One region of the Dorea hominis genome, then DNA from elsewhere that is predicted to be linked to it. Evidence: riboswitches for the same ligand, from Rfam matches in the RefSeq annotation. Region 1 holds a riboswitch; each other region holds the start of a gene.

Region 1 (11,019 bases):
CTTCGATACGGTCTGCACTAGATGTTCCGGTTGTATTTGCCACGAACATTTCTTTTCCCTTGGATGGTGTGATCGCACGTCCGACTGTGGATACTCCGATCGGGAATGGGAAATGCATGGTAACTGCTCCGTCTACTTCCTTGTTTGCCAGCATTTCTTCCATCTTTTTGTGGCCTTCCTCATCATCTGCCACTTTGACGGTTGTAACGCCTTCTGCTTCCAGAGATCCAATGTAATAAACATCAATCCCTTCTTTTGCAGCCATGAGCGCTGCTTCCATCGCATTCTCTTCGCCATGCTCAGATCCCATTCCTGTAAGCGCGATCTTCGGTCTTTTACCAAAGCTTCCTGTTTCCAGTCCCTGCGCCATCTCAAGGAAGGTCTCTGCGATCATTTTTTCAATTTTATCTGCCATTATAATGTACCCCCTTATTCTGCCATCAGGGTCGCTGCAAAATCTTTCATTGCTTTTGCGATTAAGCCTTTTACTTCTTCCTCTGATACTCCGGATGCTGCTTCTTCTTCAGCTGCTGTATTTCCGTGAATTACGAAAGATACTCCATCGAATAAGTTTGTCATACGTCCAAGGAACAGACTTCCTTTTCCGATGATCATGGCATTTTTGATCTTTCCTTCTAAGATATCTTCACGTGCAAATCCTACAAATGGTACTCCTGACGGGATATGTCCCTGTGTCGGTGCCCATCCGGTCAGTCCGTGATCTTTTGTAAATGCTGCCAGCTCTTTTCTGTCAAGCTCGCCTCTCTTTACTGCCAGAGCAGCGATCATCTTATAGTTTGCAAGCGGTACATCTCCTGCTCCTGCCGGTTTTGTGATATCCGGGTTCTGCATCTCCGGTGAGAATTTATCGATATCTGTAATCTTCATTCCTGCTCTGTCAAGCGGATCAGCTACCAGGCTTCCGATTACGTTCTGCGGTGCAGATCCAGTTCCTACTGTGTGGCGTCCTAACATGTTCAGATCGATCTCCGGGTTTACTCCGTCGTTCTCTGCGATGATCACACAGAATCCGCCCAGGCAGTCCTCTAAGATCGGAAGTTCTTTTTTCACATGGTCTTTTCCGTTCATTCCTAATTTAGCTGTACATCCACCTGCTGTAACAGCTACGCATTTGTATGCTCCGGATTTAACGAGTGCTGCTGCTTCGATCAGTGCGTGTGTCGGTGCTGCACAGAATCCTCTTGCGTCAGATCCTGTAGCGTTAGACAGTCCGGCAATCTCAGCTGCTGCTTTAGCGAAGTTTCCTCCACCTCTCTGGTTCATATCTCCACATGCTTCCTCAGCACAATCGATAACATACTCTACGTCAGATTTTTCGATTCCTGCATTTTTAACTCCGTAAAGCAGTGCTAAAACACTAGATGCTTTACTCATTAAGTTTTCATGCATAACGTGAGAAGATAAGTTTACATCGATATCATGAGCTGGTTTTACACATCCAACTAATTTGTCTTCGAAGTAAAGAGGCTCTGCGTGATCGTCTTTAATCAGTGCTTCGATCTCATCGATCTCTACACCTTCATGTAACAGAGCTACAATATCTTCAGTGATAACCGGGTCAGCTGCAAATGCATCTTTGTGTGCTGCTACGAATGCTTTCTCCAGTCTTACTACTTCAAACATATCACAAGCCTGAACTAAAAGAAGGAACTCTTCTTCCGGCATGATCTCACCATATTTTCCATAACGCTCTGCGCCTTCCATCTTCTTGTCGAAGTATGGGAACTCAATCTCAGCTAACTGATCCGGATGAGCATTTCCGATGTATGTCTGGTTCGGCCAGTAAGCTACAACATCCTCATAAGAACGTAAGTGCTTCGGTACCTCTTTCAGATACTCTGATTCCGGGTTAACGATTCTTTCTGTTGTCTGAGTTGTTCCATTATATAAAACCATATCTGGAGTGTGTGCTAATACATAGCTTGCTCCCTTAATTACACTGTTCATTGGTTTTCCACCTTTCCTTTTACGTAAACTTTTACTTTGTCGTATACAATCAAGACAAAAAGAGGGCTCCCCTTATGCGGGGATCGCACCGGGTTCGCCCTCTAAACACAACATGATCTTTAACAAAAAATGATTAGTTTTCTGCTGCCTGCTCTCTGATAGCATTCATCTCATCTACGATGTCGTCTACGTCAAGAACCATTTCCATCATGCTTACCTGTTCATCATAAACTGCTTCGTCAAATTCCTTTTTGATCTCTGGCTCACATACGTGATAAGTCGTAAGTCCAAGCTGGACTCCTGTCAATGGACCTGCGAAAGTAGGATCGCCTAACATTACAGTCTCAGCTGCAAGACCTGCAGCTTCGCCTTCTGCTGCACCAAGAACTACTACTAAGTTCTCTGCACCATACTCCTCTGCGAACTCTTTTACTCTCTTCTGGTTTTCCAGATCCATTGCGCCTGCGCTTGTTCAGACGAAACATTCCGTTGATGAGAAAATTACTTCAGCACCAGCTGTTTTTACGCATTCTGCGATAGCCGGTCCCGGAATTCCATCACGGTCTCCGATAATTATTGCTTTTTTGCCTTCTAAAATAGCCATAATTACTCTTTCTCCTTTCTTGTATTGTATACTAACAACTTGATCAAATATCTATGATTATAGAAACAACATCCAGATTAGATGTATTTCTTAATCAACTCTTCGATAGACTCTGGTGTACAATCATCTTTTACCAGCTCTTCTACTTTCTCTCCGTCTTTGTAAATTGCCATAACCGGCAGACCTAAGATTTTCTGAGAGATTGCAAGACGACGTGCCTTTGTTGTATTCAGGCATGTGAATTTCATCTTGTCACCATATGTATCTGCATATTCATGTACTTTTGGCATCAGAGCCTGGCATGGAACACATCCATCACCGAAAAAGTCTACAAATACATATCCTTCTGCTTTTAATACTTCTTCTTCAAATGTTTTCTTATCTACTTCTAACATTGCTTATCTCTCCTTATTAAATACAAAATTTGACGAATTAAAAAGGTTTTAGAAATAATCTGACATACTTCTCTCAACCTGAACGGCTGCGATTGCTCCATCAGCTGCTGCAGTTACTACCTGCCTCAGGCTCTTCACACGAACATCACCTGCTGCATATACACCCGGGATGTTTGTATGCATGTCTGCATCTGTCTTGATGTATCCACGCTCATCCATGTCGATAATTCCTTCAAACGGTTTTGTATTCGGTACTGTTCCGATAAATCCGAACACACCAAACATTCCGTCTTCTTCATCTGCTTCCACTGTTGTAACTTCACCAGTTTTCACATTTTTCACTTTCATCCACTGGAGAATATCATCTCCACCGACTTCTTCTACAACTGTATCCCACATAAAGTGCAGTTTTGGGTTCTTGAAAGCCTTTTCCTGAATGGATTTTGCAGCACGAAGTTCGTCACGTCTGTGAATGATTGTAACTTTTCTTGCAAATTTTGTCAGATACATAGCTTCTTCTACTGCGGAGTCTCCTCCACCAACTACGTATACCTCGAAATCCTCAAAGAAGTTTGCATCGCATGTTGCACAGTAAGAAACACCTTTTCCTGTGAACTCTGCTTCCCCTTTGCATCCGATTGGTCTTGCATGAGCTCCTGTAGCGAGGATGACATGTCTTGCTTTGTATTCTGCTTTTGAGCTCTTTAACACTTTTACATCTCCCTCAAGAGATACTTCTGTAATTGTGTCAGATACACGCTCAGCTCCGAATTTAGCTGCCTGTTCTGTCATTCTTGCGATCAGGGACGGTCCGGACTCACCTTCTACGATCTGTCCCGGATAGTTCTCGATCTCATCTGTGATTGCAATCTGTCCTCCGTCCTGTCCTTTTTCAAGAATCAGTACAGAAAGACGACTTCTTCCTGCATACAGTCCTGCCGCTAATCCGGCAGGTCCTGCACCAAGAACGATAACATCATAAATCTTATCCATGTCTGTTACGTCTCCTTTTCATTAATAGTATTCTCATACTCTACTCGAAAATAGTCTGTCCGTCAACCTCTGTTGTAAGAGCTTTCAGAGCTTTCTCTACGATCTTACGACGAAGTTCTTTTTCCTCATCTTTATCCAGTGCCGGATTTCCAAGTGGATGAGGGATTGCGATAGCCGGAACGATTCTGTTAGCACCAACTGTCATGGAAATTGGTGTTACTGTACAGATATGTACTACCGGAATTCCTGCTCTCTCAATTTCTTTTACCATCGTTGCACCGCAACGTGTACAGGTACCTCAAGTAGATGTGAGGATTACTGCATCTACCCCATCAGCTACCAGTTTCTTAGAGAATTCATCAGCAAATGCTTTTGCAGATGCAACAGCAGTACCATTTCCTGTTGTAGTATAGAATAAGTGATGTAACTCACCGATAATTCCTTCTTTTTCCATATCACGAAGAACATCAACCGGAAGTACACGGTCAGCGTCTTCATTTGCGTATACTGGATCGTATCCACCATGAGCTGTCTCATATGTGTCTTCTGTCAGATCCGTAACACCTGTAATATCATACTCACCATAGTGGGAAGCACTTGAACTTTCGATGTGATCCGGATTTCCCTTCGGAACGATACCACCGGAAGTAACTAATGCGATCTTAGCATGTGCAAGGTCTTTTACAGCCGGATTCGGATCAACTCTGTCGAAGTCTGGCATTGGGAACTCTGTCTCGAAAGGTTTTCCAGCCAGTTTCTTAATGAGCATCTTAACAGCTCTCTGAGATCCTCTTTCTTTTTCAAAGAAGTTTACACGAATACCGTTCGGCATATATCCTTCTTCTGCAGAAGAACCGATTTTCTCACCTTTTCCAAGTTTAACAGCCAGAGGAGCCATCTTCTTAACAGCGTCTCTCATACCTGCTGCACTGTTCTTTGTAGAGACCATGTATACCTGGTTTTTAAACATATCAGCACCTGGGTTCTCTACATACATACCAGTCAGGGAAGGAATACCAAGTTCTTCCTGAACTGCTGCTGCGATAGTACCGCAGGCAACTCCGTAACGTCCAGCGTTGAAAGCCGGTCCTGCAATAAAGATGTCCGGAGCCTGTTCTTTAACCATCTCAAGAATCTCTGCTTTTGCTTTTTCAAGATTCTCGTTGAAATAAGAGTCACCACATACGATTGTTGCAATGATCTCTGCTTCATCTTTAAAATTCTGTGTTAATGCCATACCTGGTCCAACAACTTCGCCAACACGCAGTTCAACCGGGTAATCTGCTTTTTCTTCTCCACCAATCTGTGCAAAGAACTGATTGATGTAATGAACAACTTTTAATTTAGCCATTATTCTATATCCTCCATTCCTTATCTTGCACTCAGTTTATTGAAACCAGTTTCGTTTGTTGCGCCTGTCAGAACCTGAAGCTCAACTTCAAGAGATCCGTCCTCGCGCAGTGTCTCTTCACTTGCACCAGCAATCTTTGTTACATAGTCAAGAGTTCCAATTACTTTGTCAAGTTTCGGCAGGATAACTACCTGGTTTGCATTTCCGCCTGTTACTACTGCATCAGCAGCCTGATCAGCATCAGCAAGTGACTGAGATTTTCCATCACGTCCGGCATACTCGTCTGTGATGATTACAGTCTTAACGCCTTCTGCTTCAATCTTCTTACAATTCATGATAAGGTCTGTATCCGGGTTACCGAATCCTTCCTGAGATACAATAACTCCATCCAGGTCTAACATCTTGCAAAGTTTTGCTGTCCAGTCAGAAGAACGCTGTTTATCAGCAAGATATACGTTCTCGTTTGTGATAATCTGGCAAACAAAGTTTAATGTTTTTCCGTGCTGTTCAAATAAGTCATGTACAACCGGGTTGTTCAGATGAACATATGTAGGGTTCTTATCACATGCAGATACACAGTTACCGGAAACAATTGCTCCGTCCATGATCTCTGTAGGGCTTAAAATTGTAGGAACGATTTTCTTAGCATCTACACCATATACATATGTGTCATGAAGAAGTCCCTGGCTCTGAAGCATCTGTACATATGCAACTCTCGGCAGGTCCGGATATTTTTCCATTCCTTCTTTGATTGTGCATGTCTCGTAAACTTTTGTCTCATCCGGTGTCAGATCACGTGCTAACTCACCAATGTAAGTTGCAACTCTGAATCCAGCGAAACGAACTGCTTTTTCGTATTCATGCTGTTTGATATTGTCAATTGGCTCACATACCATAACCAGGTTTAATGTCTTGGAGAATGGTGTGTAATCTGCTCCAGGACCTGTCATATCAATGATACCTTCCTGGAATCCCACGATCTTACCAGCTGTAACAACAGCCATTCCTTTTAATGCGTAAGTCTTTCCTTCTCCAACTGTGTCTACTTTAGAGATAACTCCCGGGAAGATTCCTCCTCTTCCTTCAACTTTAACTCTAGGTTCGATAACATCTTTAACAGGTGTGATTCTTACAGACTCACCCGGTTTTGCAATGTCAAATGATACGCTCTTAATCTTTTCGTCCTCAAGAGCTACTGCCTTAACGGCTTCTTCGGATACATAAAGGATTCCGTCTTCAATCTTTGACTCAGATGCAAACTGAATATCCTTGATGTAAATGTGTCCCATTTCTAATCTCACTTTAAGTTCCCTCCTTAAAAAAATTATATTGTTTAAGCTGCAACGCTCGACAACCTCACTCAATGACTTACCAGGCATCTGCTGATGCCAGGCCGCTTTCCAGCAGAGTCCAGTCAATCAACTGAAAATCTTCCAGTACGCTTTCTCCATATCGTCCAGTCTTATCTTGGAATTTATGGCATGCATCGATTGCATTTTCTATAATCGTAAGCGACCTTCTGTCCACTTCCTCCTTTCCAGCTGAAATCAAAACCGATTTGTATGGTGTCTCATTTGGCTTCACGCTTCCGGATAACGGATGCGTCAGAAGTAAATGTCCGTCATGTATTCTGTCTCTGACTTCCCGGAGAAGTCCTTCATAAGTAGTTTCCAGATATATTACTTCGTGTGTCTTCTCAAGCTTATCGAAGACCAGTGGATTATTGGTCAAGACTATATATTTCCCCCTGTTCATCCTGAACCGTATCCTCCTTTCCGGCCTGTTGCCTCGGCAATCGATAAATACAATAAAAGTCATCGGTATTCCAAATAAAAAAGGACGTCCAGATATACAATTATATCTACGGCGTCCTTCCTGTCTTTTGCCCTGATAAATTGAAATCATCGATAAGCTTTATCACACAGCACAAGATTCAGAATGTGGTACATTTTCCAGTCCTTTTGCCTGAAAGTTTCACCTTTTTGCATACCCACCATGTATGTCCGGCTTGCCTCTTCGGCGGCTGATCCGTTCAACTCTCTCTTGGAAAACATCATCCCACGAATATTCTTTTCATAGAAAATCATTACACAATTTTCATAGACATTTTTTATATTATTTATTGCCTATGTCTATAATAACTTATTGTAACTTTTTTTGCAACCCATTATACTAATTAATATTATTTTGGTGAGTATGCACAATTTTCATTCCTAATTTTTGTTATATTTATTAGTTGATTTTATAATATTTATTAAAAGCGTCTATAAAAAACGACATTTATGATTGTCCTGCATTTCATCCACTTATAGATAATATCTATTTATTCTTTTTAAAGTTCTGATAGTAATCATCATGCAACTTCTTAATCGTACCGCTCAGAACAATCAGACCGATAAAGTTCGGAATTACCATCATGGAGTTGAAGCAGTCTGCCATATTCCATACGAGATCTACCTGTGCAAGTGATCCAAGCACTACGCACACAGCAACTAATACGGAATATACTTTTACAGCTTTTGGTCCAAACAGATACTTAATATTTGCCTGTCCAAAGAAATACCAGCCAATAATTGTTGAAAATGCGAAGAAGAACATACAAATCGCGATAAAGATATCTCCGCCTTTTCCATACAATGTAGAGAATGCATACTGGCTTAACTCTGCACCTGTCTTACCACTTGGAATAGACTTCGTTGTAATAATTACAAATGCTGTCAGGTTTAGTACGATAAACGTATCGATAAATACACCGATCATTGCAACAAATCCCTGCTCGACCGGATGATCTACTTTTGCAACTGCATGCGCATGTGGGGTAGAACCCATACCAGCCTCATTAGAGAACAATCCTCTTGCAACACCTTTTGTAAGCGCAAGTTTTAATGTCGCACCCACAGCACCACCGGATACTGCTGACGGATTAAATGCTCCAACGACAATTGCCTGGAATGCATATGGAATATTCTTATAATTATAAATAATAACAATCAGCGCACCAAGAATATAGAAAGCTGCCATGATCGGTACGATCGTCTCTGTTACTTTTGCGATACGCTGCATACCACCTACGAATACAAATAACGCGATCAGTGCAACTACAACACCAACTGCTGCCTGTGGCACACCAAATGCTGTATGGAAGGCTGCTGCGATGGAATTGGACTGTACTGCATTACCCATAAATCCAAGCGCCAGGATGATCAATACTGCAAAAATTCCGGCAAGTACTTTTCCAAACGTTCCTTTAAATGCTGCACGGATATAATATACAGGTCCTCCTGTGATCTCTCCGTCAGATCCTACCTGCTTATACTTCTGTGCAAGTACAGCCTCGCCAAAGATCGTTGCCATTCCCAGGAATGCTGCAATCCACATCCAAAAAATAGCTCCCGGTCCTCCGATTGCAAGAGCGGTCGCCGCTCCGGCGATATTACCGGTTCCTACCTGAGCTGCAATTGCTGTTGCCAGTGCCTGGAATGATGACATTCCATCTTTGTCAGCATTGCCTTTTTTACTGAACAGGCCGCCAAAAGTCCGGCGCATTCCTTCTCCAAATCCACGTACTTGAATAAAACCAAGCTTAAATGTGAACCAGATTCCACCTCCGAGAAGTGCGATGATCAACACATAATCAGACAGATAGTGCTGAATTGTCAGAACAAGATCGTTTAATGTTTTCATTGTTACATCCCCCTTTTCTTTGTATAGATTTTCCGTATATTTATACGAACTTATTCATTACACCTATCATAACACTTATCTATATACAGCGCAATATGTACAAAACCTTCTATATTTTCTTTGTGTATTTTATACATTGTGTGCAATCGCGCTTATTATTTTACATACAAAAAACGGCGTAAACTCGTTCGCTTACACCGTTTTTTTGTCAAGTTATTTTCATCATTAAAGATTTTTTCGTCACAATTACTATTGCACGTTTGTAACTTCTATCTATTCGTTTCATCTATAGATATTCTTTATATATTCCATATATTTTACACGTTAATTTCCGCTGTCATTCCAAGAATTTCTTTATTCTCTTCAAGCATTGGGCGTACAACATTGTTCAGATAATTGTCTACCTGAACCGGTGCGCGTCCAACATATTTGGACGGATCCATTGTCTTCTTCAGTTCATCAACACTCAGATTGAATGCCGGATCTGCTGCAATCAGTTCCAGAAGATTATTGTCCAGCCCTTTTTCTTTTACATTGCGTCCTGCTTCCATAGAAAGCTCACGGATTCTTTCATGTAACTCCTGACGGTCACCGCCTGCTTTTACAGCATCCATCATAATATTCTCTGTTGCCATAAATGGAAGCTCTGACATCAGACGTTTCTCGATTACTTTCGGATATACAACCAGTCCATCTACAACATTCAGGCAGAGATCCAGAATACCATCAATTGCAAGGAATCCTTCCGGCACACTCAGACGTTTATTTGCGGAATCATCCAGCGTTCTCTCAAACCACTGCGTTGCAGATGTGATTGCCGGATTCAGCGCATCTACTATCACATATCTGGATAAAGATGCAATTCTCTCGCTTCTCATCGGATTACGCTTGTAAGCCATTGCGGATGATCCGATCTGTGTCTTTTCAAATGGTTCTTCTACTTCTTTTAAGTGCTGAAGCAGACGGATGTCATTGCTGAATTTGTGTGCACTCGCAGCAATTCCTGCCAGTACATTAATTACTCTTGTATCTACTTTTCTGGAGTAAGTCTGTCCTGAAACCGGATAACATGCCTCAAATCCCATCTTCTGTGCGATCATTGGATCGATCTTATCAATCGTCTCCTGATCTCCATCAAACAGTTCCTGGAAACTTGCCTGTGTACCGGTAGTCCCCTTTGAGCCAAGCATCTTCAAGCTTCCTTTTACATACTCCAGATCTTCCAAGTCCATCATAAATTCCTGCATCCACAAAGTTGCACGTTTTCCAACCGTTGTCGGCTGCGCCGGCTGGAAATGTGTAAATGCAAGCGTCGGCATATTCTTATGCTCATCCGCAAATTTGGCAAGTTCTGCAATTACATTTACCAGTTTTTTCTTCACAATATCCAGTGCCTCGGACATCAGGATAATATCTGTATTATCTCCTACATAACAGGATGTTGCTCCAAGATGAATAATTCCTTTTGCCTTCGGACACTGTTTTCCATATGCATATACATGAGACATTACGTCATGACGCACTACCTTTTCACGTTCCTTTGCGACATCATAATTAATGTCTTCTGCATGCGCTTTTAATTCATCAATCTGTTCCTGGGTAATTGGAAGTCCCAGCTCTTTCTCTGTCTCTGCAAGTGCAATCCACAGTTTTCTCCATGTGCGGAACTTCTTGTCCGGCGAAAAAATATACTGCATCTCTTTGCTGGCATATCTTTCTGAAAGTGGGCTCTGATATCTGTCGTTTGTCATCGTTTTTTTCTCCTTATTCTGAATTATATTTAAATAATTTATATCTTCTACTCAAAGGCAAGGGATACATCTCTGCCCGGCACTTTCATCGGATAATTGCCTGTAAAACAGGCATCACAGTAACTTAAATCCCCAACCATATCTTTCAACTTCTCAACTTCCATATATCCAAGAGAATCGGCTCCGATCATCTCCCGGATCTGTTCTGTCGTATGCGAATGTGCAATGAGCTGATCATCTGACGGAACATCTGTACCGAAATAACATGGATGC
Region 2 (11,019 bases), on a different contig from region 1:
TGCAGCCAGAAGACCAGAGCCATTGAAAGCTATTATCTGTGTTGGCTTCGTTGATGACAGATATGTACAGGATATTCATTATAAAGGCGGATGCCTGTTAAATGATAACTTCTGGTGGGGCAATATTATGCTTGCTTACATGTGCCGTGCAGTTGATAAAGAGATGAAACCGGATACATGGAAAGAAGAATCAATTAAAAGACTGGAAGAAATGCCACTTTGGCCAAAGAACTGGCTGGAACATCAGACAAAAGACGATTACTGGAGACATGGTTCTGTCGGAGAAAACTATGCGGATATTCAGGTCCCAGTATTCGCTTTAGATGGATGGGCAGATTCTTATACAAACAGTGTACTGACATTGATGAACGGACTTAACGTTCCAAGAAAAGCAATGATCGGACCATGGGCACATGTATTTGCACATGACGGAGCACCGGGACCGGCTATCGATTTTCTTGGTGAAGCAACCAAATGGTGGGATAAATGGCTCAAAGGGATTGATAATGATGCAATGGACTGCCCACAGGTACAGGTATGGCTGGAAGACAGCATGAAACCAGAAACCGTGCATCCGGTCAGCAATGGGCGCTGGGTAGGCCTGGACAGCTGGCCGTCAGCAGATGTTGCAATGAAAACATTGTCTATGACATATGGAAAATTACAGGAAGAGGCAAATACAAAAGAAGAGATTGTAGATCTTTGCACATTACCGAACCACGGACTTCTTGCAAATGAGTGGATGGGCGCAGGTGTTCCGGGAGAAAGTCCGGCAGACATGCGTGTAGATGATGGTATGGCAATGGTATTTGATTCTGATGTTCTTGAAAAAGAAGTAGAAATCGTTGGATATCCGGAATTTGAAGTAGAATTTACAAGTGACAAACCAAATGCATTTATGTATGCAGAACTTTGTGATATTCATCCGGACGGAGCAGCAACAAGAGTTTCCTATGGACTTATGAATCTGACTCATCTGGAAGGACATGATAAAGTTGTTTATCTGGAGCCAGGCAAGAAGTACAAAGCAAAAGTAGAGCTGGATGTATGCGGACATAATTTCCCGGCAGGACACAGAATCCGTCTTGCTATTGCAAACTCCTTCTGGCCAATGATCTGGCCTTCACCAGAACTTGCAACTTTGAAACTGGATCTGTCTACAGCGAAGTTTGCACTTCCGATCTTCAGCGGAAAAGATATTGAAGGACCAAGCATGCAGCCGAAGTGCGCACCGCTTACGCCGATGACAACGTTATCACCGGGGCATGTAGACCGTGAAGTACATTACGATCTGATCACAGATACATGGACATCTATTACCAATGGTGTCGGTGGTGTATTTGGAGAAGGAATCTACCGATTTGATGATATCGGAACTGTTGTAGAGCATAATCTGAAACGTGAACTTGTTATGAGCAATAAAGATCCACTGTCAGCTTCCTATACAATAACACAGAAGATGAAGAACGGAAGAGAAGGCTGGCTGACAGACTGCGATATTGTTGTAACACAGACAGCGGATAAAGATTACTTCTATCTGAAAGGAAGTATGGATGCTAAGATCAATGATGAGAAAGTATTCCACAGAGATTACGATGAGAAAGTAAAACGTAACGGATTATAAAAGACAAAGATAGTTAAAAGACATAAAATCCCCTCTGATATTAACCATAAAAACTGCCGGCAGTGAAGAACTGTCGGCAGTTTTTAAACTTGCTGATCGGTAGGTATATAATAATAAAAGCCTCCATAAGGAGGCATAATATATGTTATATAAAATATATATCAGCAGGAACGTGATAAAATATATGAAATATAATGATTCATCTTAGCTGTGTATTCTGGAATATTAACAGAATCCTTTGATTCTTCCAAAAGACAACAATGCAATAATTGATGATAAGCACTGATGATCAGCTCACTGATCGTTTCAAGTTCATCCAGTGGACGTCCCTCTTCTACTAGCAATTCGCGAAGTGGTAGCAAATTGCGATTTCCGAGTTGGTAGTCGGATAAAATCGGATAAAGCACATCTCCTACCGGAGGAAGTTCTTCCGGGAATAACTGATAATATTCATCACAGATTGCAGTAAGCGAACTACTGTGTTTATTAAAAAAAATCTGATGAAATGCGTCAGGATGTGCGAAAGAAATCTGACAGAAAATCTGCCACATGACATAGAAGCGTTCTTTTGCGGTATGACACTTTTTTAGCTCTTTTGCAACGGAGTTGTTATAAAGACTCAGATATTTTAAACAGGCATACAGAACTACGTGATCCAGGTCATCAAAATAATTATAAAGCGTTGCATTATTATAACCGGCACCATCAGCGACCTTGCGAAGCGTAATTCCTTGCATGCCTTCAGCTGTCATAATATCCTGGGCTGATTTGATAAAATAAGTTAGCATTCTTTTTTTCTTTAATTCCATATATGCCATAGTTTCCTTCCACTTTTTCTACTTTAAGTATAACATTGAAAGAACGGAAGTTTCAATAGAAATATAATCAAAATATAAAAAATAAACACTGTTTATTTTTAAAAAATTATACATTGTCTGCCGGTGAATGTAAGACAATAAATTTCAGATAATCCAGCATACGTTCCACATAATCCGTAATGGAATAAGCAGTGTGTGTTTCAAGCTGTATCAGACAGTTATTTAATAATTGATGATAAGCTGCAACACATAATTCATTCATCAGTTGCAGGTTGTCTGTAGGACGGTGCTCTTCTTCCAGATAAGGCTTTAAAACCAGTGTGTTACGTGTGTTAAGATCATACCCGGAGAGAATGGGATACAGATGACTTGCAGCATCGGTTCTCTCTTCGGGAAATACTTCATAATAACGTTCACAAATCTGAGGTAGTGTATTACTGTGTTTATTAAAGAAAATCTGATGAAAAGCTTCCGGATTTTCAAAAGAAATTTCACAAAAAATTCGCCAGGAAAGATAGAATTTTTCTTTTGCTGAATTACAATCTGTCAGTTGTTCATTGAGTGCCTGATTATAAATTTGTAAGTATTTCAGACATGCGAATAAAACCAGCTGATCCAGATCTTCGAAATAATTGTAAAGTGTAGCAACATTATAGCCAGCACCCTGTGCAACCTTACGAAGTGTAACACCGGAAATACCATCCTCTTTGATGATGTTCTGCGTAGAACGAATGAAATAAGATAACATCCTGCGCTTTTTTAAATCTTTATTTGTCATGATATCCTCTCAAGTTTTGGGTATATTTTTATATTTATGATACGTGCAGATTATGTTGTACTGTGTGTACATTTATAACCCTATAACAGTGTTATTATACTGTAGTTTATTAAGAGTTGGCAAGGTATACAAAACGAATTCCAACAGATTTGTAAAGAAATTTATATGAATTATAGACAAAAGAGAAAGTGCTTATTAATAAAAATGATACTATAGGGCAGTGATTTTTCTTGAGAGAATGAAAGGTTAGTGCTATTATGAAGAGGTTAGAACAATTTCAGAAAGGAAATAGAAACGTGACTTATAAAGAAGCAAGGGTATATCTGGATGCGATGTCCAGATACGGAAGTGTACTTGGCTTGGATGCGATTCGGGGACTGCTTGAGGAACTGGGGAATCCACAGGAGGATTTAAAGTTCATTCATATTGCCGGAACAAACGGAAAAGGATCTGTGCTTGCGTATACTTCAACAATATTAAGTAAAGCAGGATACAGGACAGGACGATATGTTTCACCGACAGTGCTCTCCTATCGTGAGAAGATTCAGGTGGATGGAGAATGGATCTCCGAAAACGAACTTACAGAGTTGACGGAAGAGATAAAAGAAGCGATTGCCGGATTAGAAACAGCAGGTGCACCGATACCGACGCTGTTTGAAGTTGAGACGGCAATGGCTTTTTTATATTTTAAGAAAAAAAGCTGTGATCTGGTTGTGCTGGAATCCGGACTCGGCGGAAGACTGGATGCAACGAATATTGTAAAGACAACTGTGTTGGCGGCATTTGCAACAATCAGTATGGATCATATTGGGATTTTGGGAAATACAATCGAAGAAATTGCAGCAGATAAATGTGAGATTATTAAATCGGGATGTAAAGTTGTGTCTGCAAAACAGAAGCCGGAAGTGAAAAAGATACTGGAAGAAAAGGCAGAAAGAACAGGCTGCCCGTTTACGGAGGCAAAACCGGAACTTTTGATAATACAAAAAGAAACATACAAAGGAATGGATGTAGAAACACCGGATTTTGGAAACCTTCATAGCGGACTTACAGGTGAATATCAAAAAGAAAATCTGGCAACAGCGCTGGAGATAGTTTGTGCGCTTCGAAAAGAAGGATACAAAATACCGGAAGAAGCTGTGCAAATTGGTGTGGCAGAGACAAAGTGGCCAGGAAGATTTACCAGTCTGCGGGAGAATCCACCTTTGATTGTTGATGGCGCACACAATGAAGATGCAGCAAAAAAGCTCGCTATATCAATAAGACGATATTTTCCGAATTACAGGATCCACCTGGTCATGGGCGTTTTTAAAGATAAAGAATATAAAAAGATCACAGCATTGTTGTGTCCGGACGCAGAGTGTGTATATGCGATTCATCTTCCGAATGAAGAACGCACATTATTGGCAGGAGTGCTTGCGGAAGACGCAGCGAAATATTGTGAGAACGTAATTGCATTTGAAAAAGCAGACGCACATAGTGATTTGGAAGAGGCATTGAAGACTGCATATAGAAATGCAAAAAAAGAGATAGAAGAGAATCAGAAATCCGTTGTGATTGCCTGCGGTTCTCTATCTTATCTGGGAGATGTGATTCAGATTGTGGAAACATGGGATAAAGCATGAAAGTGATATATTTGCAGAAAACAACATTTTTGATAGAATAAAACAGATAGTAGAACTATAGAGGGAGAGAAACATGATCGATCATGAGAAAATAGAACAGGCAGTCCGTTTATTACTGGAAGGTATGGGAGAGGATATAACAAGGGAAGGCCTTAAAGATACACCGGACAGAATTGCCAGAATGTACGAGGAAATTTATGGCGGAATGGACGAAGATGCAGGAGTCCATCTGGCAAAAACATTTACCGTAGACAGCAGCGAAATGGTTATCGAAAAAGACATCACATTTTATTCAACCTGTGAACATCATCTGCTTCCGTTTTATGGGAAAGCACATATCGCTTATATTCCGGACGGAAAAGTTGTAGGACTTAGCAAACTGGCACGAACAGTAGAAGTGTTTGCAAGAAGGCTGCAGTTACAGGAACAACTGACCGGACAGATTGCCGATGCGCTGATGCAGTATATGTGTCCGAAAGGCGCAATGGTTATGGTAGAAGCAGAGCATATGTGTATGACAATGCGCGGCATTAAAAAGCCGGGAAGTCAGACCGTGACAATTGCAAGAAGAGGCGTATTTGAAACCGATCCGACTCTGGAAGAGCGGTTCTTCCGGATGCTTGGGAAATAGATGAAATGATGAAGATGAAGTCAATGGAACATGCAGAGAAAGAACAGAAGATGGAACGACTAAATACAGTACTCAGACATCCGTTATATCAGCAGTATTACGAAGAACTGAGAGAAGAAGAAAGAGACAGGATCTTCTGCTGTCATCAGATGGAACATTTGTTAGATGTAGCAAGAATTGCATATATTCGGAACTTAGAAAACAATCTTGGATATTCGAAGGAATTGCTGTATACGACAGCGATTTTACATGATATCGGAAAAACATTGCAATACAAAGAAAAGATTCCGCACGAGATTGCCGGAGCGCAGATTGCAGAGAAAATTCTGGATTCACTGCCAGAGGCAGTCGCCTATACGGAAGAAGAAAAAAAAGAAATTTTGACAGCTATCCGTGGGCATCGCAGGGAACGAAAAGATATGACAAAGTTGGAAAGACTTTTATACGAAAGTGATAAATGTTCCAGAAATTGTTTTGCCTGCCCAGCGAAAAAAGAATGTAACTGGAGTGAAGAAAAGAAAAACAGGGAGATACAGATATGATCATCGGGAAAAAAGAGTTTGATATTAAAAATGAAACGTATGTAATGGGAATTTTAAACGTAACGCCGGATTCATTTTCGGATGGAGGAAAATATAACGGTATGGATAGAGCGCTTGCACATGCAAAACAGATGATAGACGAAGGTGCTGCGATCATTGATGTAGGGGGCGAATCGACAAGACCGGGGCATGTACAGATTACGGAGGATGAAGAGATTGCAAGAGTAACACCGGTTATCGAAAGACTGAAACAGGAGTTTGCTGTTCCTGTTTCCATCGACACTTACAAGAGCAGAGTTGCCGAAGCGGCACTTCAGGCGGGGGCTGATCTGGTGAATGACATCTGGGGATTAAAATACGACCCGAAGATGGCAGGAGTGATTGCAAAGTATGATGTGGCATGCTGCCTGATGCATAACCGGGAAAAAGCAGAATATACAGATTTTCTGACGGATTTCATGACAGATATGGAGGAGTGTGTGACACTTGCAAAAAAAGCAGGTATTTCAGAGGATAAGATTATTCTTGATCCGGGTGTAGGATTTGGAAAAACTTATGAGATGAATCTGGAAATCATTGATAAAATGGAATGCCTGAACAAGCTCGGCTATCCGGTACTTCTCGGTACGTCGCGCAAATCTGTGATCGGACTTACTCTTGATCTTCCGGTAGAAGAAAGAGAAGAAGGAACGCTTGTTACAACTGTATATGGTGTACAGAAAGGTTGTGCGTTTGTGCGTGTGCATGATGTACAGAAAAATCTTCGCGCAATCCGCATGACGCAGGCAATTATGCGTGAGCATGAAGTGTAAAATATGGGAAACAGGTAGCTGATTAGGACAATAATACTCATGAAGTTTTGCAAACAGGAAAGCAGACTGGCAGAAAGAGTGACAGGTGTGAGGAATAATAATTATGAAATATATAAATAAAAAAACAAGTCAGGATTATGACCAGATAAAAATTACAGATCTGGAAGTATTTGCCAATCACGGTGTATTTCCGGAGGAAAACAAACTGGGGCAGAAATTTCTTGTGTCAGCAGTGCTTTATACAGATACAAGAAAAGCCGGGAAGACAGATGATCTGACGGCATCTATCCATTACGGTGAAGTCAGTGCATTTATCACAAAATATATGAAAGAACATACCTACCAGTTGCTAGAACGGGTGGCAGAAACCCTTGCGGAAGAGATGCTTAAGAGCATATCGGGACTTTGCAAGATCGATCTGGAGATCAAGAAACCATGGGCACCGGTAGGACTTCCGCTGAAAACAGTCAGTGTTAAAATTTCGCGCGAATGGCATACAACATATATCGCACTTGGCTCTAATATTGGTGACAGTGAAACTTATCTGAATGAAGCAGTCGAAAAAATAGGACAGATTCCTACTTGTACAGTTGAAAAAGTTTCTTCTTATCTTGTAACAGAGCCTTACGGAGTGACAGATCAGCCGGATTTTTTAAATGCATGTCTGAAACTGCGGACGCTATTATATCCGGAAGAATTGTTAAAAGAATTAAACCGGATCGAGAAAGAAGCGGGCAGGGAGCGGATTATACACTGGGGACCGAGAACACTGGATCTGGATATTCTGCTGTATGATGACATCGTACTGGAAGAAGATGATCTCTGTATTCCACATGTTGAAATGCACAAAAGAAGCTTTGTGCTGGAACCATTGGCCGAAATTGCACCGTACAAACGCCATCCGGTATATGGAAAAACAGTGCGGGAAATGTTAGAGGAAATTCAGGCACAGTTATAGTATAATAAACAGGGGCAATGAGGCAGAGAAACTGCAGACAGTAATATCAAGACAGAAGAAGGAGGCAGAAGAATGGAACTTTGGGATATTTATGACAAAGACAAAAATCCAACCGGTCGCACGATGAAGAGAAATGACTGGTGCTTGAAAGATGATGAATATCATCTGACAGTACTTGGAGTAGTTGCAAGACCAGATCACACGTATCTTATCACAAAACGTGTAATGACAAAAGCGTGGGCACCGGGATGGTGGGAAGTATCCGGAGGCGCAGCACAGGCAGGAGAAACTTCGGAAGAAGCTGTTATACGCGAAGTGAAGGAAGAGACAGGGCTGGATGTAAGGAATGCGGAAGGTGGATATTGTTTCACATATCACAGAGAGAACCCGGGAGAAGGAGATAATTACTTTGTAGATGTTTATCGCTTTGTTCTGGATATTGACGAGAGTGATATACATTTACAGGAAGAAGAAACAGCGGGATACCGTTTCGCGACAAAGAAAGAAATTGAAAATCTTGCCGGAGAAGGCATTTTCCTGCATTATGACAGTATCAAAGAAGTTTTCAGATAGATTATCTATAAAATTGATAACTCTATAGATATAATAAATACACAAAAAAATGATAAAAAAATAACTTATTTTGTAATTATTGACGAAAACAAAAGCATTGTGTATACTAAGGGCAGTTGATAAGTCGGCAGATGAATTCGTGAGATACCGTATGGATAAAGAACAGGGGCTAGGCTTTATCCGAAACGGAGCCGAAGGGGTAGGCAGAAACTCTCAGGTAAAAGGAATGGATTCGGACGACACTCTGGAGAACAATATTTTTAATTGTACCGAAGAAGTAAACTGGCAGTTATATGGGGGAAAAACGATCAGCAATCTTTCAGGTAAAAGGACAGAGGCAGACAAAAGATCTTTAGTAAATGAAGCAAAGGTTTTTTGCCTGTTTTTTATTGGGGGAAACAGGCGTATCGAAGGAGGACAATAAGATGAACAGAATTGAAGATGTAACAAATTATATCAAAGAGTATGATGACGAAGTTGGAAAAGCACTGGAGCTGGAACTTGGAAGACAGAGAAGAAATCTCGAACTGATTGCTTCAGAGAATATCGTAAGCCCTGCGGTTATGCTCGCAATGGGAACAGTCCCAACAAACAAATATGCCGAAGGATATCCGGGAAAACGTTACTATGGTGGATGCGAAGACGTAGATATTCTGGAGAACATTGCAATCGAACGTGCGAAGAAGTTATTTGGCGCAGAGCACGCAAATGTACAGCCACATTGCGGAGCAAATGCTAATACAGCAGTTTATCAGGCACTCATCAAACCGGGTGATACAGTTATGGGACTGAACCTGGCACATGGCGGACATCTGACACATGGTTCACCGGTAAACTTATCAGGACTCTTGTATAATTTTGTACCTTATAATGTAAATGATGAAGGATTTTTGGATTACGACGAGATTCGTAAGATTGCACATGAGTGCAAACCTAAATTAATTGTAGCAGGAGCCTCTGCTTATCCAAGAGAGATCAAATTTGATGTTTTCGCTGATATCGCAAAAGAAGTTGGCGCATATCTGATGGTTGATATGGCTCACATTGCAGGACTGGTAGCAGCAGGACTTCACCAGAGCCCGGTTCCATATGCAGATGTTGTAACAACAACAACACATAAGACACTGCGTGGACCAAGAGGTGGACTGATCCTTTGCAAAGAAGAGCATGCAAAAGCAATTAACAAAGCTATTTTCCCAGGAACACAGGGAGGACCGCTTGAGCACATCATCGCTGCAAAAGCTGTATGCTTCGGAGAGGCTCTGAAACCAGAATTCAAAGAGTATCAGCAGCAGGTTGTTAAGAATGCAAAAGCACTTGCAGATGCTATGGTAGCAGAAGGATTTAACCTTGTAAGTGGTGGAACAGATAACCATCTGATCTTAGTTGATCTTCAGAATATGAACATTACAGGAAAAGAATTACAGAATCGTCTGGATGAAGTATATATTACTGTTAATAAAAATGCAGTACCGAACGATCCTGCAAGCCCGTTTGTAACAAGCGGAGTTCGTATCGGAACACCTGCAGTTACAACTCGTGGACTGAAAGAAGAAGATATGAAGACAATTGCAAAACTGATCAAGATGACAGTTACAGATTTCGATACAAAAGCAGATGAGATCCGTGAAGAAGTTAATAAGATCTGCACAAAATATCCGCTGTATGAATAAGAGCTGAAAACGCTTCATAGATGAATGGAATAGATCCCTTACTCAATTATAAACAGAAAAGTCCGGTGCGTTATGGAGAAGCACCGGATTTTTCTGTAGCTTTTTTCGCACCGCTGTGATAAAATACATCTACAACATATGTTGATTCATAAAAATCTAAGAGTACTTAATTTCAAAAAAATCAAAAACCATTATCAAAAGAATATCAAAACATATTCAAAAGGTTCGAGTCGAACAGGAGAATCCCAACTAAATTTACTTTCTAGCATATTAATAGAAAAGGGCGGACTGTGTAGATGTAGACGATTTTTCACTAATCCGTTATACTTAAGGAGGAAACATATGATTAAAAACGAAAAAATAAATATGGAAAATGATGCAATGCTTCAGAAGAATCAGGGTGGGAAGAAAGGTCGTACATTGAAAGATCTTAACTTGATGGACGATTTCCTGTTTGATGTTGCAACAGAAGATTTGGAAACATGTAAGACAATTATTGAGTTTGCAACAGGAAAAAGATTAAAAAGCTTGCGCTGGAAAGAAGGACAGAAAGTAATACATAATCTGCCGGGAAAACGAGGAATCCGTATGGACTTTGTTGCAGAAAAATATTCCTTAACACGAACGGAACAAATGCCGAAGAAGTAGAGCCGGAGCTAGTGGATTTTCTGCATTATATTACAGAAAGCAATGATACAGGATTGCGTGAAAACAGTGACCATCGGCTGAAGGACTTGCATCATAAAATTCAACAAATAAAAGCCAGCGATGAGATGGAGGCGAGTTTTATGAAAGCAGAGGAACGCGAAAGACTGATTAGGGAGAAAGGAAGAGAAGAGGGAAGAGAAGAGGGAAGAGAGGAAGGACGAAGACAAGTAGAATTGATAAAATTACTATTAGAAAAGAAACAGTATGATGACGCAAAGCGAGTAACGGAAGATGAAGAGTATTGTGAACAGTTATGTGAAGAATACAACATATAGAT
Region 3 (11,019 bases), 130 kb from region 1:
CCAGGAGCTGGAAGACCGTTATCCGGATAAGACACCAAAAGAACGAGAAAATCTGATTACGAAAGAATACGGTTGTGTATTTGTTATGCAGATCGGTGACAAGCTGGCAAGCGGGGAGCCGCATGATGGTCGTGCACCGGATTATGATGACTGGCAGTTAAATGGAGATATCCTATTCTGGTTTGAAAATCTGAACTGTGCACTGGAGATTTCCAGCATGGGTATCCGTGTAGATGAGAAATCTCTTGCAGAACAACTAAAAAAAGCCGGATGCGAGGAACGCAAAGAACTGCCGTATCATAAGATGCTTTTAAATGGAGAATTGCCGTATACGATCGGTGGAGGTATCGGTCAGTCAAGACTTTGTATGCTGCTTCTGGATCGTGCCCATGTCGGAGAGGTTCAGGCAAGTATCTGGCCGGAAGAAATGAAAAAGACATGCAAAGAGCATAATATCGTATTACTGTAAGTTGTATTTAATTCTGTACATGCGGGAATATTGACACTGTATTAACGATTTTTTATACTTAAAGGAGTTTATGAGAAATTCTATTAGGAAAGAGAATCAGGAGGATGTGTCAATATGATCAGAGGATTAGATACGACAGTCAAACGTTTGAGACGGAAAGTATTCGAAGAAGTTGCAAGACTTGGCTTCGAGGCAAATGATGAGACGCTTTGTGACGACATGGAAGCAATTCCATATGCTATGGTGAATGAAGAAAGCCCTGTTTACAGGGACAGCATTTACAGAGCCAGAGCAGTTGTCAGGGAGCGTCTTCGTCTTGCTATGGGATTGTCACTCCGTCCGGAGAACAAACCGGTTCATCTGACTGCCGGTGTGGAGGCGAGTAATATTTCGGACAAATACTATGAGCCGCCGCTTATGCAGGTCATACCGTCAGCGTGTGCAGCATGTGAGGAACGTGGATATGAAGTGAGCAATATGTGTAAGGGCTGTCTGGCACATCCGTGTATGGAAGTCTGTCCGAAGAGTGCAATTTCCATGGTAAATGGTAAATCTCACATTGACCAGGAAAAATGCATCAAGTGTGGAAAATGCAAATCCGCCTGTCCGTATGACGCAATCTCCTGTAAGGCAAGACCTTGCAAAATGGCATGTGGTGTAGGAGCAATTGAGTCAGATGCTATGGGAAGAGCTTACATTAACAATGATAAATGCGTATCCTGCGGAATGTGTATGGTAAACTGTCCGTTTGGTGCGATTTCTGATAAATCGCAGATTTTCCAGTTAGCGCATGCACTGAAAGATGGTGAAGAGATTGTTGCCGAGATTGCTCCGGCATATGCAGGACAGTTTGGAGATAATATCACGCCGAGAAATCTAAAAGCGGCACTCAAGGAACTTGGTTTCTCGGAATTTTATGAAGTTGCACTTGGAGCAGATATTGGTGCTGTTGCGGAGGCGCATCATTATGTGGAAAAAGTTGTGACAGGAGAACTGCCGTTCCTTCTTACATCTTGCTGTCCGTCATGGGCGATGCTTGCTAAGAAGTATTTTCCGGATCTCATTGATCAGGTATCACAGGAGTTAACGCCGATGGTTGCGACTGCACGTACGATCAAGCAGAAGCATCCGAATGCCAAAGTGGTATTCATCGGACCGTGTGCGGCAAAGAAGCTGGAAGCGATGCGCCGGGATGTGCGAAGTGATGTGGATTTTGTTATTACATTTGAAGAACTGCAGGCAATGTTCGATGCTAAGAATATTGACCTGACACAGTATGAAGCAGAATCGTCTTTCCATGATGCGACCGGAGCAGGAAGAGGGTATGCAGTAGCAGGAGGCGTTGCAGAGGCAATCGAGAAATGTATCCATGAGTATTATCCGGATGTAGAAGTAAATATCGAACATGCGGAAGGACTGGCTGAGTGTAAGAAGATGCTTGCTCTTGCAAAAGCAGGACGCATGAACGGATGCCTGATTGAAGGAATGGGATGCCCAGGAGGATGCGTGGCAGGTGCAGGAACAAATATTCCGGTTCCGAAAGCGCAGAAGAATATCAAAGAATTTGTAAAAGCATCCACGAAAAAACTTCCGCCAAAAGAATTGGCAGAGATTGAATTAAAGTAAAAAAGAAGAAATGTGCAAAGATGCCTGTCGTTGACAAACGGCGGGTATCTTATTATAATTAGGAGATAGTGAGTTTGGAGGAGGAAATTATGCAAAAATACGGAGTAAATGAATTACGTAGAATGTTCCTTGAATTTTTTGAAAGTAAAGGACATTTGGCTATGAAAAGCTTTTCACTGGTGCCGCACAATGACAAGAGTCTGTTGCTTATCAATTCCGGTATGGCGCCGTTAAAACCATATTTTACAGGACAGGAGATTCCACCAAGAAAGAGAGTGACAACCTGTCAGAAGTGTATCCGTACAGGAGATATCGAGAATGTAGGAAAGACTGCAAGACACGGTACGTTCTTCGAGATGCTTGGTAACTTTTCGTTTGGAGATTATTTTAAACACGATGCAATTCACTGGACATGGGAGTTTTTGACAGAAGTTGTAGGTCTTGATCCGGATCGTCTGTATCCATCTGTTTATCTTGAGGACGATGAAGCGTGGAAGATCTGGAATGAAGAGATTGGGATTGCACCGGAGAGAATCTTCAAGTTTGGCAAGGAAGATAACTTCTGGGAGCATGGTTCAGGTCCTTGTGGTCCATGTTCAGAAGTATATTACGACCGCGGTGAGAAATATGGTTGCGGACGTCCGGATTGTACAGTAGGATGTGAATGTGATCGGTACATGGAAATCTGGAATAACGTATTTACACAGTTTGACAATGACGGACACAACAACTACACAGAACTTGAACAGAAGAATATTGATACCGGTATGGGACTGGAGCGTCTTGCATGTATTGTGCAGAATGTAGATTCTATGTTTGATATCGATACAATGAAAGCACTGCGCGACCATGTATGCCGCATTACAGGTGTATCTTATGGAACAAGCGATGAGACAGATGTTTCTCTCCGTGTTATCACGGATCATATCCGTTCTGTCACGTTTATGATCTCTGACGGAATTATGCCGTCCAACAGTGGAAGAGGTTATGTGCTGCGTCGTCTGTTGCGTCGTGCCTGCCGTCATGGACGACTGCTTGGCATTGAGAGAGCATTCCTCGTAGAACTGGCACAGACTGTTATCGATGGTTCCAAGGATGGATATCCGGAACTGGAAGAGAAAAAAGACTTTATTTTCAATGTCATTGCAAAAGAAGAAGCGCAGTTTAACAAGACGATCGATCAGGGACTGTCTATTCTTGCTGACATGGAAGCAGATATGAAAGCAGAAGGTACAACCGTACTTTCCGGAGAGAATGCATTCAAGCTTTATGATACTTATGGATTCCCGGTGGATCTGACAAGTGAGATCCTGGAGGAAAAGGGACTGACATATGATAAAGAAGGCTTTGAAAAAGCACAGAAAGAACAGCGCGCGAAGTCCGAAGGAACTTTTGGAACACACAGTTACAGTGGTACAGACGCAAGCGTTTATGATGCGCTTGATCCGGAACTGACAACAGAATTTGTCGGATATGACAATATGGAAGCAGAGTCAGAAGTTACAGCACTTACAAGTGAAGAAGAGATTGTAGATGCACTCTCTGACGGAGAAAAAGGAACGGTCATTGTAGCGAAGACTCCGCTCTATGCAACAAGCGGTGGACAGGAAGCTGATAAAGGTGTGATCCGCAGTGCAGACGGTGAATTTGTAGTAGAAGATGTTGTAAAACTTCTCGGTGGCAAATTCGGACATGTCGGTCATGTGACAAAAGGCATGATCAAAATCGGTGATAAAGTGACACTGGAAGTTGATCGTGAGAACCGTGCACTTGCTGCAAATAACCACAGTGCAACACATCTGTTACAGAAAGCACTCCGCATGGTGCTTGGAACACATGTAGAACAGGCTGGATCTCTGAACAATGCGAACAGACTTCGGTTTGACTTTACGCATTTTTCTGCTATGACAGAAGAACAGCTCAAAGAAGTAGAGGCAATCGTCAACAGAGAAATTCGTAATCATCTTCCGGTTGTTGTGCGCAACATGCCGATCGAGGAAGCGAAAAAGACAGGAGCAGCGGCTCTGTTTGGTGAAAAATACGGAGATATTGTACGTGTTGTCAGCATGGGAGATTTCTCTATTGAGTTCTGTGGTGGTACACATGTGGCAAATACCGGTGATATCATGGCATTTAAGATCCTTTCCGAGTCCGGTGTCGCAGCCGGTGTGCGCCGTATTGAAGCACTGACTTCCAAAGGACTGATGGATTATTACGAGGAACAGGAGCAGAAACTTCACGAAGCTGCGAAGATGTTGAAGACAACTCCGGATAATATAGAAGAGAAGATCAGTCATCTGCAGGCTGAGAATAAGGCATTAAAGAGCGAAGTGGAGAGCCTGAAGGGCAAGCTTGCCAAAGATGCTATAGGTGATGTGATGAATCAGGTGACAGAAGTTGTCGGTGTGAAACTGCTCGCCGCAAAGGTAGAAGGCGTGGATATGAACGGACTCCGTGATCTTGGTGACCAGTTAAAAGACAAGCTTGGCGAAGGTGTTGTCGTGCTTGTATCGGCTACAGATGGTAAAGTCAGCCTGATGGCTATGGCTACCAAAGGAGCAATTGATAAAGGCGCACATGCAGGTAATCTGATCAAGGCTTGTGCATCATGCGTTGGCGGTGGTGGTGGTGGCCGCCCGAATATGGCCCAAGCTGGGGGCAAGAAGCCGGAAGGCATGAATGATGCACTCACAAAAGCGAAAGAAGTACTGGCTGAACAGCTTGCATAAGTGCACTTTAGAAGTATGAAAATACGCAGATAATAGTACAATAAAATACAATGAAAATAAAGAAAGATAGATTTTCTACAAAAAAGTGAAAATGTATCTTTCTTTTTTATAGATAATAACTATAATGACTGTTGCAATTGCCTATAAATAACAGAAAAGTTAAAAAATAAACAATTATTGACAGATAATTTAAGGGCTGTTACAATAAGCCTGTCAAAATAAAAGAAAAGTGATCGGGTGATGAACCTAAGAGAGATTATTAGCAATAAGCAATAGCGCCGAAGGGGCAAGAAGTAATTCGAAACTCTCAGGCAGAAGAATTGGGTTCGGACGAAGCTCTGAAAGAAAGCAGACAGGGAGGCAGAAAGTCCTGAAATAGGATATGTCTCTTATTTTTTTGCTCCGACAAACTTTTAACGGAACAAGACCCGCTGACAGAGCAGTTCATGATGAGAAAAAAGGAGGATTTTTATCATGGAATTAAAAACGCCACTCTATGATGCACATGTGAAGGCAGGAGGTAAGATCGTACCATTTGGAGGTTACCTTCTTCCGGTACAGTATGAAGCAGGTGTAATCAAAGAACATATGGCTGTTCGTACTCAGGCAGGACTATTTGATGTATCTCATATGGGAGAAGTTTTATGCGAGGGAAAGGATGCACTTGCAAATATCCAGATGATACTGACGAATAACTTTGACAATATGGTGGATGGACAGGCAAGATACAGTCCGATGTGTAATGAACATGGCGGAACAGTAGACGATCTGATTGTTTACAAACATTCCGATGATCATTACTTTATTGTTGTCAATGCAGCAAACAAAGATAAAGATTATCAGTGGATGTTAAATCATCAGTTTGGAGAAGTCAAATTTACAGACGTATCTGCTCAGTATGCACAGCTTGCACTGCAGGGACCAAAAGCAATGGATATCTTAAGAAAGCTGACAGCAGAAGAGAACATTCCTCAGAAATACTACCATGCAGTATTCGACACAGAAGTAGCCGGAATCCCATGTATCATTTCCAAGACAGGATACACAGGTGAGGATGGAGTAGAATTATATCTGCCAAGCGAGTATGCAGAGAAGATGTGGGATACACTTCTTGAAAATGGAAAAGAAGAAGGACTTATTCCGTGTGGTCTTGGAGCAAGAGATACACTTCGTATGGAAGCAGCAATGCCACTTTACGGTCACGAGATGGATGATGATGTTTCACCGCTGGAGACAGGACTTGGATTCGCAGTGAAGATGAAAAAAGATGACTTTATCGGTAAGAAAGCTCTGGAAGAACATGCAGAACTAACGAGAAAAAGAGTAGGTCTGGAAGTTATTGGAAGAGGAATCATCCGTGAACATCAGGATGTATATGCAGACGGCAAAGTGATCGGACATACAACATCCGGTACAAAAGGTCCTTTCATTGACAAGGCTGTCGGAATGGCATTACTGGAAACTGACTATACAGATGTCGGAACAAAATTACAGGTGGATGTCAGAGGACGTATGGTTGATGTAGAAGTTGTAGCACTTCCGTTCTATAAGAGAGCAAAATAAATATAAGGATGCCAGGGAAAAGGTCTGAAACCGAGGGTATCACAAACAGGGGCATATTATATCATAAAAGAAAAGGAGATTAAAACAATGGAATTAAGAGCAGAATTAAAGTATTCAAAATCACACGAGTGGATAAAAGAGGATGGAGACGTAAGCGTGATCGGATTAACAGATTATGCACAGTCTGAATTAGGAGATCTTGTATTTATAAACCTTCCGGAAGTTGGAGATGAAGTAACAGTCGGAGAAGCATTCGCAGATGTTGAGTCTGTAAAAGCAGTATCTGATGTATTCTCACCGGTTTCAGGTGTTGTAACAGAGATCAACGAAGAACTGTTAGATGCTCCGGAATCTATCAACGAAACACCTTATGATGCATGGTTTGTAAAAGTTGGTGAAGTAAAAGAGACAGAAGAACTGTTAGATGCTGACGCATACAAAGCATTTGTAGAAAGCGAAGAGGCTTAATACATAAGAATGTGAAGAAAGGCGGTGGATAAAGAACATGGGTAGTTATGTTCCAAACACATTAGATGAGCGAAAAGCGATGCTGAATGAAATCGGATATGAGAGCATCGATGATTTATTCCGCCACATCCCGGAGCAGGTTAAGATCCAGGGCGGCTTAGATATTCCGGAAGGAATGTCAGAGATGGAAGTTCTGAAAAAGATGAAAGAAATCGCAAAGAAAAATAAAGTATTTCCGACAATCTTCCGTGGTGCAGGCGCATACAGACACTATATTCCGGCTATGGTAAACAATGTCATTTCAAAAGAAAATTTACAGACTGCATATACACCGTATCAGGCAGAGATCAGTCAGGGAATCCTGCAGTCCATCTTTGAGTATCAGACAATGATGGCAGATCTTACAGGAATGGATGTATCCAATGCATCTGTTTATGACGGAGCTACGGCAGCAGCAGAGGCGGTTGCAATGTGTGCTGACAGAAAACGTAAGAAAGCATTTGTTTCAGCAACAGTAATGCCAAGTGTGTTAGAAGTTATTAAAACATATTGCTTCGGTAACGAATTAGAAATCGAAGTAATTCCGGAAAAAGACGGAGTGACAGATATTGATTATCTGAAAGAACATATTGATAAACAGGTAGCATGTGTGCTGATCCAGCATCCAAATTATTATGGAAGCTTGGAAGATGCACAGACAATCGGCGAAGTGGCACACGAGGCAGGTGCTAAATACGTTATGAGTGTGAATCCGATTTCTCTTGGAGCACTGAAGACACCAAGAGAGTATGGCGCAGATGTTGCAGTTGGCGACGGACAGCCACTCGGACTTCCAATTGCATTTGGCGGACCATATCTCGGCTTCATGACATGCGTGGAAAGTATGATGAGAAAGCTTCCTGGACGAGTTGTCGGAGAGACAGAAGATTACAACGGAAAGAAAGGCTATGTTCTGACATTACAGGCAAGAGAGCAGCATATCCGTCGTGAGAAAGCATCCAGCAACATCTGTTCAAACCAGGCACTTTGTGCACTTGCTGTTGGTGTATATCTTTCCTGCATGGGAAATGAAGGTGTGACAAAAGCAGCCGAGCAGAGCATGTCCAAAGCACATTACATGGCAGAGAAACTTGCGGGAGCAGGATTTAAGGTGGAAAACAAACAGAATTTCTTCCATGAATTTGTAACTGTATCAGATACACCTTCTGAAAAAGTACTGAAGGCACTGGAAGACGAAGACATCCTTGGTGGATATCCACTGGATGACAAGCGGATTCTCTGGTGCTGTACAGAGATGAACACAAAAGAAGAGATCGACAAAGCAGTATCGATCTTAAAGGAGGTGTAGTGGATGCTGATTTTTGAAAAAAGCAAAACAGGAAGAAAATGCCAGAACCTTCCGGAGTGCGATGTACCAGTCGTTACTTTAGATGCAAAAGATAAAAGAGAAGTGAAATTACATCTGCCGGAGCTTTCAGAAGGCGAGCTTAGCAGACATTACACAGAACTGGCAAAGAAATCACATGGTGTGAACGATGGATTCTATCCATTGGGATCCTGTACTATGAAATATAATCCGAGAGTTAATGAAGTAGCAGCAGGATTGGAAGGATTTACAGATATTCATCCGTTACAGCCGACAGAGACTGTGCAGGGATGTCTGGAAGTATTAAAAACACTGGAATCCTATCTGTGCGAGATCGCCGGAATGAAGCGTATGACTTTCCAACCGGCAGCAGGTGCGCATGGAGAGTTTACAGGACTTCTTCTGATCAAAGCATATCATAAAAGCCGCGGAGATGAAAAACGTAAAAAGATTATCGTTCCTGATTCTGCACACGGAACGAACCCGGCAAGTGCAGCAATGGCAGGATTTTCAGTAGTGAGTGTTCCTTCAGGACCGGATGGATGCGTAGATATTGAAAAATTAAAAGAAATTGCAGGCGATGATGTAGCCGGGCTTATGCTTACAAACCCGAATACAGTAGGTCTGTTTGACAAGAATATTCTTGAGATCACAAAGATTATTCATGACTGTGGAGGACTCTGCTACTATGACGGAGCAAACTTAAATGCAGTTATGGGAACAGTAAGACCTGGAGATATGGGATTTGATGTTATCCATCTGAATCTTCATAAGACATTCTCAACTCCGCACGGTGGAGGCGGTCCGGGAAGTGGACCGGTAGGATGCAAGGAATTCCTTGTTCCATTCCTTCCATCGATTCTTGTAGAAGGTGAAGACAAACTGGTTGCTGTAAAAGAAAAAGACAGTATTGGTGAGATGAAGAACTTTTATGGAAATTTCCTTGTTGTAGTGCGTGCCCTGGCTTATGTTATGACACTTGGAAAAGAAGGAATTCCGGAAGCAAGCAAGAATGCAGTTCTGAACGCTAATTATATGATGAATAAATTAAAAGATCTCTATACAATGGCTTATGATGAAGTGTGTATGCATGAATTTGTTATGAGTCTTGCAGATCTGAAAAAACAGACAGGTGTATCAGCAATGGATATTGCAAAAGGACTTCTCGACTTCGAAATCCATCCACCGACAATGTATTTCCCTCTGATCGTGGACGAAGCATTAATGGTTGAGCCTACAGAGACAGAGTCTAAAGAGACAATGGATGGGGCGATTGCAGTATTCCGCAAATTGTATGAGACTGCCGGTGAGGATGCAGAGAGTCTTCATAATGCTCCGATGACAACACCAGTAACAAGAATGGATGAAGTAGGAGCAGCAAGACATCCGATTCTTAGATATCAGTTTGAAGACTAATAAGAATGGCAGGAGAATAATAAAGTGGTTAATAAGTTAACATATATTGAGAGCGAGCAGTATAATCCTTATAAAAACCTGGCAGTGGAAGAATATCTTTTCTTCCACTGTCAAAAAGAAGAATGTATCTTATATCTGTGGCAGAATCAGCATACGGTTGTGATCGGCCGGAATCAGAATGCATGGGCAGAATGTCTGACAGAGAAGCTGGAAAATGAAGGTGGATATCTGGCAAGAAGGTTATCCGGCGGCGGCGCAGTCTATCATGATCTTGGTAATCTGAATTTTACTTTCCTTGTAAATGAAGAAAATTATAATGTAGACAGACAGCTTGAAGTTATTCAAAAAGCGGTAGCAAAGTTCGGTGTCTGTACTGAAAAATCCGGAAGAAATGATATTCTAATTAATGGAAGAAAATTTTCCGGAAATGCATTTTACAAAGAAGGTTCACGTTGCTATCATCATGGAACAATCATGTTGGATGTAAAGCTGGATGAGATGTCAAAATATTTGACAGTTTCTAAAGAAAAATTACAGTCCAAAGGTGTAAATTCTGTAAAATCCAGGGTAGTGAATATAAAAGAGCTGGTTCCGGATATTACAGTGGACCGCATGAAAGAAGCGCTTAGAGAAGCATTCGAAGAAGTATATGGCGGGCAGGCTGAAGTGCTGTCAATGGAAAAATCAGAACCGGCTGAGGTTAATAATATTACAGAACGTCTGGGTTCATGGAACTGGAAGTTTGGGCGTAAAATTCCGTTTGACGAGACACTTACACATCGGTTTAACTGGGGACAGATATCACTGGATATGTGTGTGCAGGAAGGTAGGATTGCAGATATTATTGTGTATACAGATGCGTTAAAGCCGGCAATAGCAGAAGAAATTCCAAAATATTTAAAGGGAATCAAGTATAAAAAAGATAATATTTGTACAGAACTTGGGCTGTACTGGTCGGAAGATGACGGTGAAAACCAAATGATGAAAGACATTATTGCCTGGTTAAAAACCGTCGAATGGTAATCAGATTGTAGAGGAGATCGAGAACATGAGTGATAAATTTGATGTAATTGTTGTCGGAGGAGGACCGGGTGGCTATGTGGCTGCAATCAAGGCAGCAAAAGAAGGCATGCAGGTTGCGCTGGTAGAGAATGTCCGTGTTGGAGGAACATGCCTGAACCGCGGCTGTATTCCGGCAAAAGCAATGATTCATGCATCCTCTCTGTACAGAGAGATGAAGGAAGCAGAAAAATTTGGTGTGTCGGCATCCGATGTTTCTTTTAATTACAGTAAGATTCTGGAATACAAACAGGGAACAACCGATCAGCTTGTTCAGGGCATCGAGCAGCTCTTAAAAGCGAACGGAGTAACACTTGTATCCG

The links. A riboswitch is a leader RNA that binds a small molecule or an ion and turns the genes downstream of it on or off. The one in region 1 is predicted to bind glycine.
Region 2: linked by a shared signal. The riboswitch ahead of H8S07_RS08570 (serine hydroxymethyltransferase) and the one ahead of H8S07_RS04935 (GrdX family protein) in region 1 are both predicted to bind glycine.
Region 3: linked by a shared signal. The riboswitch ahead of gcvT (glycine cleavage system aminomethyltransferase GcvT) and the one ahead of H8S07_RS04935 (GrdX family protein) in region 1 are both predicted to bind glycine.

What each region holds. Positions count from the first base shown of each region.
Region 1 is NZ_JACOOY010000005.1:18,130-29,148, reverse strand. Features, by position in the region: gene grdD (glycine/sarcosine/betaine reductase complex component C subunit alpha) at 1-415, opposite strand, end outside; gene grdC (glycine/sarcosine/betaine reductase complex component C subunit beta) at 430-1,968, opposite strand; gene grdA (glycine/sarcosine/betaine reductase complex selenoprotein A) at 2,102-2,572, opposite strand; gene trxA (thioredoxin TrxA) at 2,650-2,967, opposite strand; gene trxB (thioredoxin-disulfide reductase) at 3,016-3,960, opposite strand; gene grdB (glycine reductase complex selenoprotein B) at 4,001-5,311, opposite strand; gene H8S07_RS04940 (glycine/sarcosine/betaine reductase component B subunit) at 5,332-6,612, opposite strand; gene H8S07_RS04935 (GrdX family protein) at 6,680-7,066, opposite strand; glycine riboswitch at 7,255-7,367, opposite strand; gene H8S07_RS04930 (alanine/glycine:cation symporter family protein) at 7,631-8,995, opposite strand; gene purB (adenylosuccinate lyase) at 9,313-10,746, opposite strand; gene purF (amidophosphoribosyltransferase) at 10,794-11,019, opposite strand, start outside.
Region 2 is NZ_JACOOY010000009.1:88,486-99,504, reverse strand. Features, by position in the region: gene H8S07_RS08615 (CocE/NonD family hydrolase) at 1-1,624, shown strand, start outside; gene H8S07_RS08610 (TetR/AcrR family transcriptional regulator) at 1,786-2,442, opposite strand; gene H8S07_RS08605 (TetR/AcrR family transcriptional regulator) at 2,549-3,220, opposite strand; gene H8S07_RS08600 (bifunctional folylpolyglutamate synthase/dihydrofolate synthase) at 3,517-4,845, shown strand; gene folE (GTP cyclohydrolase I FolE) at 4,919-5,476, shown strand; gene H8S07_RS08590 (HD domain-containing protein) at 5,527-6,018, shown strand; gene folP (dihydropteroate synthase) at 6,015-6,830, shown strand; gene folK (2-amino-4-hydroxy-6-hydroxymethyldihydropteridine diphosphokinase) at 6,934-7,788, shown strand; gene H8S07_RS08575 (NUDIX hydrolase) at 7,861-8,361, shown strand; glycine riboswitch at 8,596-8,706, shown strand; gene H8S07_RS08570 (serine hydroxymethyltransferase) at 8,787-10,034, shown strand; gene H8S07_RS14460 (hypothetical protein) at 10,377-10,682, shown strand; gene H8S07_RS14455 (hypothetical protein) at 10,823-11,017, shown strand.
Region 3 is NZ_JACOOY010000005.1:151,334-162,352, forward strand. Features, by position in the region: gene asnA (aspartate--ammonia ligase) at 1-469, shown strand, start outside; gene H8S07_RS05545 (4Fe-4S dicluster domain-containing protein) at 584-2,095, shown strand; gene alaS (alanine--tRNA ligase) at 2,185-4,824, shown strand; glycine riboswitch at 5,062-5,157, shown strand; gene gcvT (glycine cleavage system aminomethyltransferase GcvT) at 5,299-6,387, shown strand; gene gcvH (glycine cleavage system protein GcvH) at 6,475-6,855, shown strand; gene gcvPA (aminomethyl-transferring glycine dehydrogenase subunit GcvPA) at 6,893-8,203, shown strand; gene gcvPB (aminomethyl-transferring glycine dehydrogenase subunit GcvPB) at 8,207-9,637, shown strand; gene H8S07_RS05575 (lipoate--protein ligase) at 9,662-10,660, shown strand; gene lpdA (dihydrolipoyl dehydrogenase) at 10,686-11,019, shown strand, end outside.